Prosthecodimorpha staleyi: one gene and its partner. The protein of the gene in region 2 interacts with the protein of the main gene of each other region in a pairwise test. Links are inferred from orthologs where the notes say so. Each region holds a gene or a part of one and is shown on either strand. Other genes may lie near its edges.

The links.
Region 1: the proteins of eno (region 2) and rpe interact in binary tests that used the Escherichia coli proteins (3 or more experiments, as listed by UniProt). The link is inferred for Prosthecodimorpha staleyi from one-to-one orthologs.

Annotation. Positions count from the first base shown.
Region 1 is NZ_JAHHZF010000006.1:171,958-175,945, reverse strand. The notes cover bases 1,092-3,988. They hold rpe (ribulose-phosphate 3-epimerase), read left to right. Parts: upstream 1,092-2,152; coding sequence 2,153-2,824; downstream 2,825-3,988. Other genes in these bases: ppk2 (polyphosphate kinase 2), read right to left, coding at 2,890-3,915; fba (class II fructose-bisphosphate aldolase), read left to right, coding at 1,092-2,055. Also shown: KL771_RS13560 (BON domain-containing protein), read left to right, coding at 1-767; more of fba, read left to right, coding at 991-1,091. UniProt on the Escherichia coli protein: Catalyzes the reversible epimerization of D-ribulose 5-phosphate to D-xylulose 5-phosphate.
Region 2 is NZ_JAHHZF010000014.1:97,830-101,822, reverse strand. What follows is about bases 8-2,904. They hold eno (phosphopyruvate hydratase), read left to right. Parts: upstream 8-765; coding sequence 766-2,043; downstream 2,044-2,904. Other genes in these bases: KL771_RS24350 (D-amino-acid transaminase), read right to left, coding at 2,741-2,904; KL771_RS24355 (GNAT family N-acetyltransferase), read left to right, coding at 2,094-2,672; KL771_RS24365 (hypothetical protein), read right to left, coding at 609-785; queF (preQ(1) synthase), read right to left, coding at 100-561. Also shown: more of KL771_RS24350, read right to left, coding at 2,905-3,607; nitrogen assimilation response regulator NtrX, read right to left, coding at 3,623-3,993. UniProt on the Escherichia coli protein: Catalyzes the reversible conversion of 2-phosphoglycerate (2-PG) into phosphoenolpyruvate (PEP). It is essential for the degradation of carbohydrates via glycolysis.

The sequences.
Region 1 (3,988 bases), on a different replicon or contig from region 2:
CCGCGATATCGGTCGACGCCACCGCGGCGACGCCGGAGGGCTATGCGGCGGTGCTGCAGGATCTCGGCGGCTGGCTGCCGGGCGGCGCGAAGGCCAGGCTCGACCTGAAGCCGGCGCGCGTCGCGCCTTACGTCTGGAACGCCAAGGTCGAGCGCTGGGTGGTTCGCCTGACCGGCTTCGTGCCCTCCGACGAGGAGCGCAAGCGGGTGATCGAAGGCCTGAAGGCGAGCCTGCCGCGCGGCATCGAAATCCGCGACGACACGCGGATCGCAGCCGGCGCCGGCCCGGATTTCGAGGCTGCGCTGCGCTTCGCGATCCGGCGGGCCGGCGAACTGGCCGACGGTACGCTGTCGATCTCGGATGCCAGCGTGAAAGTCACCGGGACGGCGCGCAATGCCGACAGCTTCCGCGCCTATAACGAGGCGATCCGCGTCGCCGCCTTGCCCGACGGTGTGCTGCTCGACAGCAATGTCGAGGCGCCGCGCGGTTCCGACAAGGCTCCGACCCCGGCGCCTGTGCGGACCGAACGGCCGGCCGTGGACCCGCGACCATCAAGCGAACCGCGCCCGACGCCTGACCGACAGCCTGCCGATCGCCAGGTCTACGACCGGCCGCCGGGCGTCGATCCGCGCCTTGTCCGGCCGAACGGACCGACGCCGCCGGCCGGAATCGGTGCCCGTCCAGCGCCGCCTCCGCCCGGCGGCGCGCGTCCGGGCGGCCCTCCCCCGGGCGAGGGGCCCTTCTACTGCTTCTTCAACCGTTGCTGATGGCCGGGCCTGCCGTCTTTGGCGGCAGGCCCGGTGTGGAACACCTTGCCGCACTGCAAATTCTTTCTAATATACTGTAGCTATTCACCTTTTCTCTGCCGATACGTCCTTTTTCGTCTTGCTGCCGCCCCATATTGCTGGCTACAGCAGGGGCCGACCGAAGGCCGGCCCGTCATCCGACGGCGACCGGGGCCGCCGAATTTCCGTTGCAGGAGATCCCTGAATGCCGCTCGTTTCCTTGCGCCAACTGCTCGACCATGCCGCCGAGAACGGCTACGGCCTGCCGGCCTTCAACGTGAACAACCTGGAGCAGGTCCGCGCGATCATGGCGGCGGCGGACGAGACCAAGTCGCCGGTCATCCTGCAGGCCTCGGCCGGCGCGCGCAAATATGCCGGCGACGCCTTCCTGCGCCACATGATCCAGGGCGCCATCGAGACCTATCCGACCATCCCGATCGTGATGCATCTCGACCACGGCGCCGCGCCGCCGGTCTGCTTCTCGGCGATCGAGAACGGCTTCACCTCGGTGATGATGGACGGCTCGCTGCAGGCCGACGGCAAGTCGGTCGCCGACTACGAATACAACGTCGACGTGACCCGTACCGTGGTCGAGAGCGCCCATGCGCAGGGCGTCTCGGTCGAAGGCGAACTCGGCGTGCTCGGCTCGCTGGAGACCATGAAGGGCGACAAGGAGGACGGTCACGGCGCCGAGGGCACCATGACCCGCGAACAGCTCCTGACCGATGTCGACCAGGCGGCCGATTTCGTCGCCAAGACCCAGGTCGATGCGCTGGCCATCGCGATCGGCACCTCGCACGGCGCCTACAAGTTCACCAAGCGCCCGACCGGCGAGGTGCTGGCCATCTCGCGCATCAAGGAAATCCACGCCCGCATCCCCAATACCCATCTGGTGATGCATGGCTCGTCCTCGGTGCCGCAGGAACTGCTCGCCGAGATCCGCCAGTATGGCGGCGAGCTCAAGGAGACCTACGGCGTGCCGGTCGAGGAGATCCAGGAGGGCATCAAGCACGGCGTGCGCAAGGTCAATATCGACACCGACCTGCGCCTCGCGATGACCGCCGCCATCCGCCGCGTGATGTTCGTCAACAAGGGCGAATTCGATCCGCGCAAGTATCTTTCCGAGGGCATCAAGGCGATGACCAAGGTCTGCGTCGCCCGCTTCGAGGCCTTCGGCACCGCCGGCCAGGCCGAGAAGATCAAGGCCATCACTCTCACCGACATGGCCGCCCGCTATGCCGACGGCTCGCTGAAGCAGGTCGTGAACTGAGGCACCCGCGCCGCCCGCCCGCGGCGCCTGGAACAGACCCGAAGCGCCCCGGCCGAACGCGGTCGGGGCCTTCCCGTTTTCGAAGGACCCGATGCCCATGAAGCCCGCCATCATCGCCCCCTCGATCCTCTCGGCCGATTTCGCCCGGCTCGGCGAGGAGGTGACGGCCGTCATCGACGCGGGGGCGGACTGGATCCATTTCGACGTGATGGACAACCACTACGTTCCGAACCTGACCATCGGGCCGATGATCTGCAAGGCGATCCGGCCGGTCACCAAGGCGCCGATCGACGTGCATCTGATGGTCGAGCCGGTCGATGCCATGATCGAGGCCTTCGCGGAGGCCGGCGCCGACTGGATCAGCTTCCATCCGGAAGCCTCGGGCCATGTCGACCGCTCGCTCGACCTGATCCGGCGCAAGGGCTGCAAGGCCGGCCTGGTGCTCAATCCGGCCACCCCGGTCGAGTGCCTGGAATGGGTCATGGACCGGCTCGACCTGATCCTCTTGATGTCGGTCAATCCCGGCTTCGGCGGCCAGGCCTTCATTTCGTCCGCGCTCGCCAAGGCGCGCCGGGTGCGCGAACTGATCGACGCCTCGGGCCGCGACATCCGGCTGGAGATCGACGGCGGCGTGAAGACCGACAATATCGGCGCGGTCGCCGCAGCCGGCGTCGACACCTTCGTGGCCGGCAGCGCGATCTACGGCGCGCCGGACTACCGCGCCGTGATCGAGGCGATGCGCGGCGAGATCGCCGCCGCGCGCGGCTGAGGGCGCTGCCGGATCCGCGAGGCCGGGCGGGGCGATCGGCCGGCCCGACCGATCGCCGGTGCCGCTCACGCCCGCCGGCTGCCCGGATGCAGCGACTTGCCGAGGATATGGTCGGCGGTGCGCACCACATGGGCGGTCGAGCCGACGATCAGCGGATCGGCGCCGACCACCACCGCCTCGTCGCGGTTGTCGTAGTCGAGCGTCGACAGGAAGTGCTGCAGGCAGTTCAGCCGGGCGCGCTTCTTGTCGTCGGACTTGATGATCGTCCAGGGCGCGTCGGCGGTGTCGGTATAGAAGAACATCGCCTCCTTGGCTTCCGTGTAGTCATCCCACTTGTCGAGCGAGGCGAGGTCGATCGGTGACAGCTTCCACTGCTTGAGCGGATCGTTGCGGCGCGCCTCGAAGCGGCGGCGCTGCTCCTCGCGCGTGACCGAAAACCAGAACTTGTAGAGGCGGATGCCGGAGCGCACGAGCATCTGCTCGATCAGCGGTGCCTGGCGCATGAATTCCAGATATTCGGCCGGGGAACAGAAGCCCATCACGCGCTCGACGCCGGCGCGGTTGTACCAGGAGCGGTCGAACAGCACGATCTCGCCTGCCGAGGGCAGGTGCTCGATATAGCGCTGGAAATACCACTGCGCCCGTTCGCGCTCGCTCGGCTTCTCCAGCGCCACGACCTGCGCGCCGCGCGGATTGAGATGCTCCATGAAGCGCTTGATCGTGCCGCCCTTGCCGGCCGCGTCGCGACCCTCGAACAGGATCACGATGCGCTGTCCGGTGGCCTTGATCCAGTTCTGCGCCTTGAGGAGCTCGACCTGGAGCGGCTCCATCTGCTTCTCGTAGGCGCGCTCGGTCAGCCGGTCGCTATACGGATAGATGCTGGTCTCGAAGACGCGGCGGATCGCATCCGGGTCTTCCTTGGCCCGGCGCAACGCGTCGCGGCGTTCCGAGCGGGTGGTGCGGACCGTCGGAATCTCGGTCTCCGCAAGCGCCGCCGCGGCCTTGCCGATCGGATCGGTCGGATCGGGCACGCGCTCGACCGGTGCCGCGACCGGTTCGCCCGGCGTATTGATCGTTTCGGTGGTATCCATGCACGCTCTCCCCGCTGGTGGCCTTTCGGTCGCAAGCCGAGCCCGCCGGACCCCGTGAGGACCCGGCCGGTTC
Region 2 (3,993 bases):
TCGGGGTCGGCGTGCGGACCTGGAATGGGACCGGGAGGCGGGCACCCCCGCTGCCGGCCCGGTCGCAGCGCCGCGCCTCTATCTCGGTTGCTCTCCGTCTCAGCCGCGCCCGCGATAGGAGGCGACGCCCTGGTCGGGGATCCAGACCGCCTTGGGCGGCTCGCCGGTCTGCCAGAAGACGTCGATCGGGATGCCGCCCCGCGGATACCAATAGCCGCCGATGCGCAGCCAATGCGGATCGAGCAGGTCAGCGAGACGCCGGCCGATCGCCACCGTGCAATCCTCGTGGAAGGCGCCGTGGTTGCGGAAGCTGGTCATGTAGAGCTTCAGGCTCTTCGATTCGACCAGCCAGTCCTTCGGCACATAGTCGATCACCAGATGGGCGAAATCCGGCTGGCCGGTGACCGGACACAGCGAGGTGAATTCCGGCACCGTGAAGCGGGCCAGATAGAGCGTGTCGGCCTGCGGGTTCGGTACGCGGTCGAGCCGGGCCTCCTCGGGGCTCTTCGGATAGATCGTCTCGTGGCCGAGTTGCAGCAAAGAAGCATCGAAGGCGGTCATGGCGGCATCCGGGGTGGGGCGGTATCCGCGCGAGGCGGAATGTCTGGTCAGGCGAGATAGGCCCGCCGCAGGCCGGCCGTCAAATCGCCGGGTCGGGAAAAGCCCGAATCCGGGTCCCGCGCGCCTTCATCGCAGCCCCGGGTCTTGCCCTTGCCGGTACGATCGCTAAAACGGCGGCCGAGGCCGAACCGGAGAGAGCCCGCCATGACCGCCATCATCGACATCGTCGCCCGCCAGATCCTCGACAGCCGCGGCAACCCGACGGTGGAAGTGGATGTCCGCCTCGAGGACGGTTCGCTCGGCCGCGCGGCGGTCCCCTCCGGCGCCTCGACCGGGGCGCATGAGGCGGTCGAACTGCGCGACGGCGAGAAGTCGGTCTATCTCGGCAAGGGCGTGATCCGCGCCGTCAACGCGGTCAATACCGAGATCGCCGATGCCATCGGCGGCATGGACGCCGAGAACCAGGTCGAGATCGACGAGATCATGATCTCGCTCGACGGCACGCCGAACAAGAAGCGGCTCGGCGCCAACGCCATTCTGGGCGTCTCGCTGGCCGTCGCCAAGGCCGCCGCAGCGGCCGCCGGACTGCCGCTCTACCGCTATGTCGGCGGTCCGAACGCCCGCCTGCTGCCGGTGCCGATGATGAACATCGTCAATGGCGGTGTGCATGCCGACAACCCGATCGACTTCCAGGAATTCATGATCATGCCGGCCGGCGCGCCGAGCTTCTCGGAAGGCCTGCGCATGGGCGCGGAGATATTCCATACGCTCAAGAAGGCGTTGAAGGATGCCGGTCTGAACACCAATGTCGGCGACGAGGGCGGCTTCGCCCCGAACCTCGCCTCGGCCACCGCCGCGCTCGACTTCTGCATGATGGCCATCGAGAAGGCCGGCTACCGCGCCGGCGAGGATGTCTATCTGGCGCTCGACTGCGCCTCGACCGAATTCTTCAAGAACGGCGCCTATCACTACGAGGGCGAAGGCGTGGTCCGCTCGCCCGAGGAGCAGGCCGCCTATCTGGCCAAGCTTGCCGCCGACTACCCGATCATCTCGATCGAGGACGGCATGGCCGAGGATGACTGGCATGGCTGGAAGCTGGTCACCGACCGGATCGGCGCCAAGGTCCAGTTGGTCGGCGACGACCTGTTCGTGACCAACTCCGCCCGCCTGCGCGATGGCATCACCCAGGGCGTCGCCAACTCGATCCTGGTCAAGGTCAACCAGATCGGCACGCTGACCGAGACGCTCGACGCGGTCGAGACCGCCCACAAGGCGCACTACACCGCCGTCATGTCGCACCGCTCGGGCGAGACCGAGGATTCGACCATCGCCGATCTCGCGGTCGCGACCAATTGCGGGCAGATCAAGACCGGCTCGCTCGCCCGCTCCGACCGGCTGGCCAAGTACAACCAGCTCCTCCGCATCGAGGAGCATCTCGGCAGCGCCGCCCGCTATGCCGGCCGGTCGGTCCTCAAGGCCTGACCATCCGGCCCCGGCGCAATCCGCCCGCCCCAGCCAACGGGACACCCCGCATGCGTATCGCCCATCCGGGCTCGGCCGGCAGCCTGAGCGACGGCGAGTTGAAACAGATCGCAAGCGGCATGGCCTGGCTGGAGTGGGTGCTCGGACGCAAGAAGGAGCGGGCGCGCTATCTGCGCGAACGGCTGGATGTCGAACGGATCCTGGTCGGCTATGCCGGCGACGAACCGGTGTCGATCCTCACCTACCGCATGGACGGCCGCGGGCCGGTCCGATTCGACCGGCAGGGTCTCGTCGCGCTGAACGGCTGGTTCGCCGGAACGTTGCGCTACGCCGCCGTGATGGCGATCGGAAGCCTGCGCCGGAGCGACGAACTCTATGTGGAGAGCTTCCGGACGCGACCGACCCACCGCGGCAGCGGCCTCGGATCCGCCCTGATCGCTTTGGCGGAGACGGAAGCCCGCGCCGCCGGAAAGCGGGTCATCCGGCTCCATGTCGACCACGAGAACGAGACCGGCCTGCGCTTCTATCGGCAGCGCGGCTACCGGATCACCCGGACCTTCAGCCTGCCGCTGGTCGGCCGCTACTTCAACCACGGCAAGGTCCACACCATGGTCAAGACCCTGGACTGACGCCAGAGCGCTTTCCATCGCCCCAGCACTTGCCATCGCCCCGGCGCAACCGACGCCCTCGCCCGGCCTCAGCCGACCGGGGCGGCCTCTGCATGGTCGTGGAAGCGGGCGCGCAAGGTCGCGGCGATCGAGCCGGGCTTGCCGTTGCCGACGGTCGCCTCGTCGATGCGGACCACCGGCATCACCAGCTGCGTCGCCGCGGTCACGAAGGCCTCGCGGGCACGCTTGGCCTCCTCCACCGTGAAGGCGCGCTCCTCGACCCTGAGCCCCTCGGCTGCCGCGGTCTCCATGACCACCGCCCGGGTGATGCCGCGCAGGATGCCATGGTCGGCCGGCCGCGTGACCAGGACGCCGTCGCCGGTCACGATCCAGGCATTGGTCGAGGCGCCCTCGGTGACGAAACCGTCCGCATCGACGAACCAGGCCTCGCGCGCGCCGGCCTCGCGGGCAGCCTGCTTGGCGAGAACGTTCGGCAGCAGGCCGACGGTCTTGATGTCGACGCGCTCCCAGCGATTGTCGGGCAGCGTGATGATCGCGATGCCGTCCTCCGCCACGGCTGCGCCGAGGGCCGGGTCCAGCGGCTTGACGGTGACCACCAGGGCCGGCCGGACGGGCCGGGTCGGGAAGGCATGGTCGCGCGGGGCGACGCCGCGGGTGACCTGCAGATAGACGTAGCCATTGCGGACGCGGTTGCGCCGGATCACCTGGCGCAGAACCATGCCGAGCGCCGCCCGGCCCATCGGCATCGCGATGCGGAGTTCGCCGAGCGAATATTCCAGCCGGGCCAGGTGCCGGGTCTCGTCGATCAGGTCGCCCTTGCGGATCTCGCAGACCTCATAGACGCCGTCGGCGAACTGGTAGCCGCGGTCCTCGACATTGACCGAGGCGTCGGTCATCGGGAGATAGCGGCCGTTGACATAGGCGATGCGGGCCATGGGGGCTCCGAAGGATCAGTTGACGCCGAGCGACTTGAGCTTGCGATGCAGCGCGGAACGCTCCATGCCGACGAATTCAGCGGTGCGCGAGATGTTGCCGCCGAAGCGGTTGATCTGTGCGACCAGATATTCCCGCTCGAAGATCTCGCGGGCATCCCTGAGCGGCAGCGACATCAGATGTTCGCCGCCGGTGGAATTGGGCAGGGCCGGCAGCATGGCGCCGATCTCGGAAGGCAGCAGATCCGCGGTGATCACCGCATCCGCATCGCCGCGGGTCAGGATCATCAGTCGTTCGACGTTGTTGCGCAACTGGCGGATATTGCCGGGCCAGTCATGCGCCTGCAGCACCGCCATGGCATCCTCGCCGATCTTGCGGCTCGGCAACC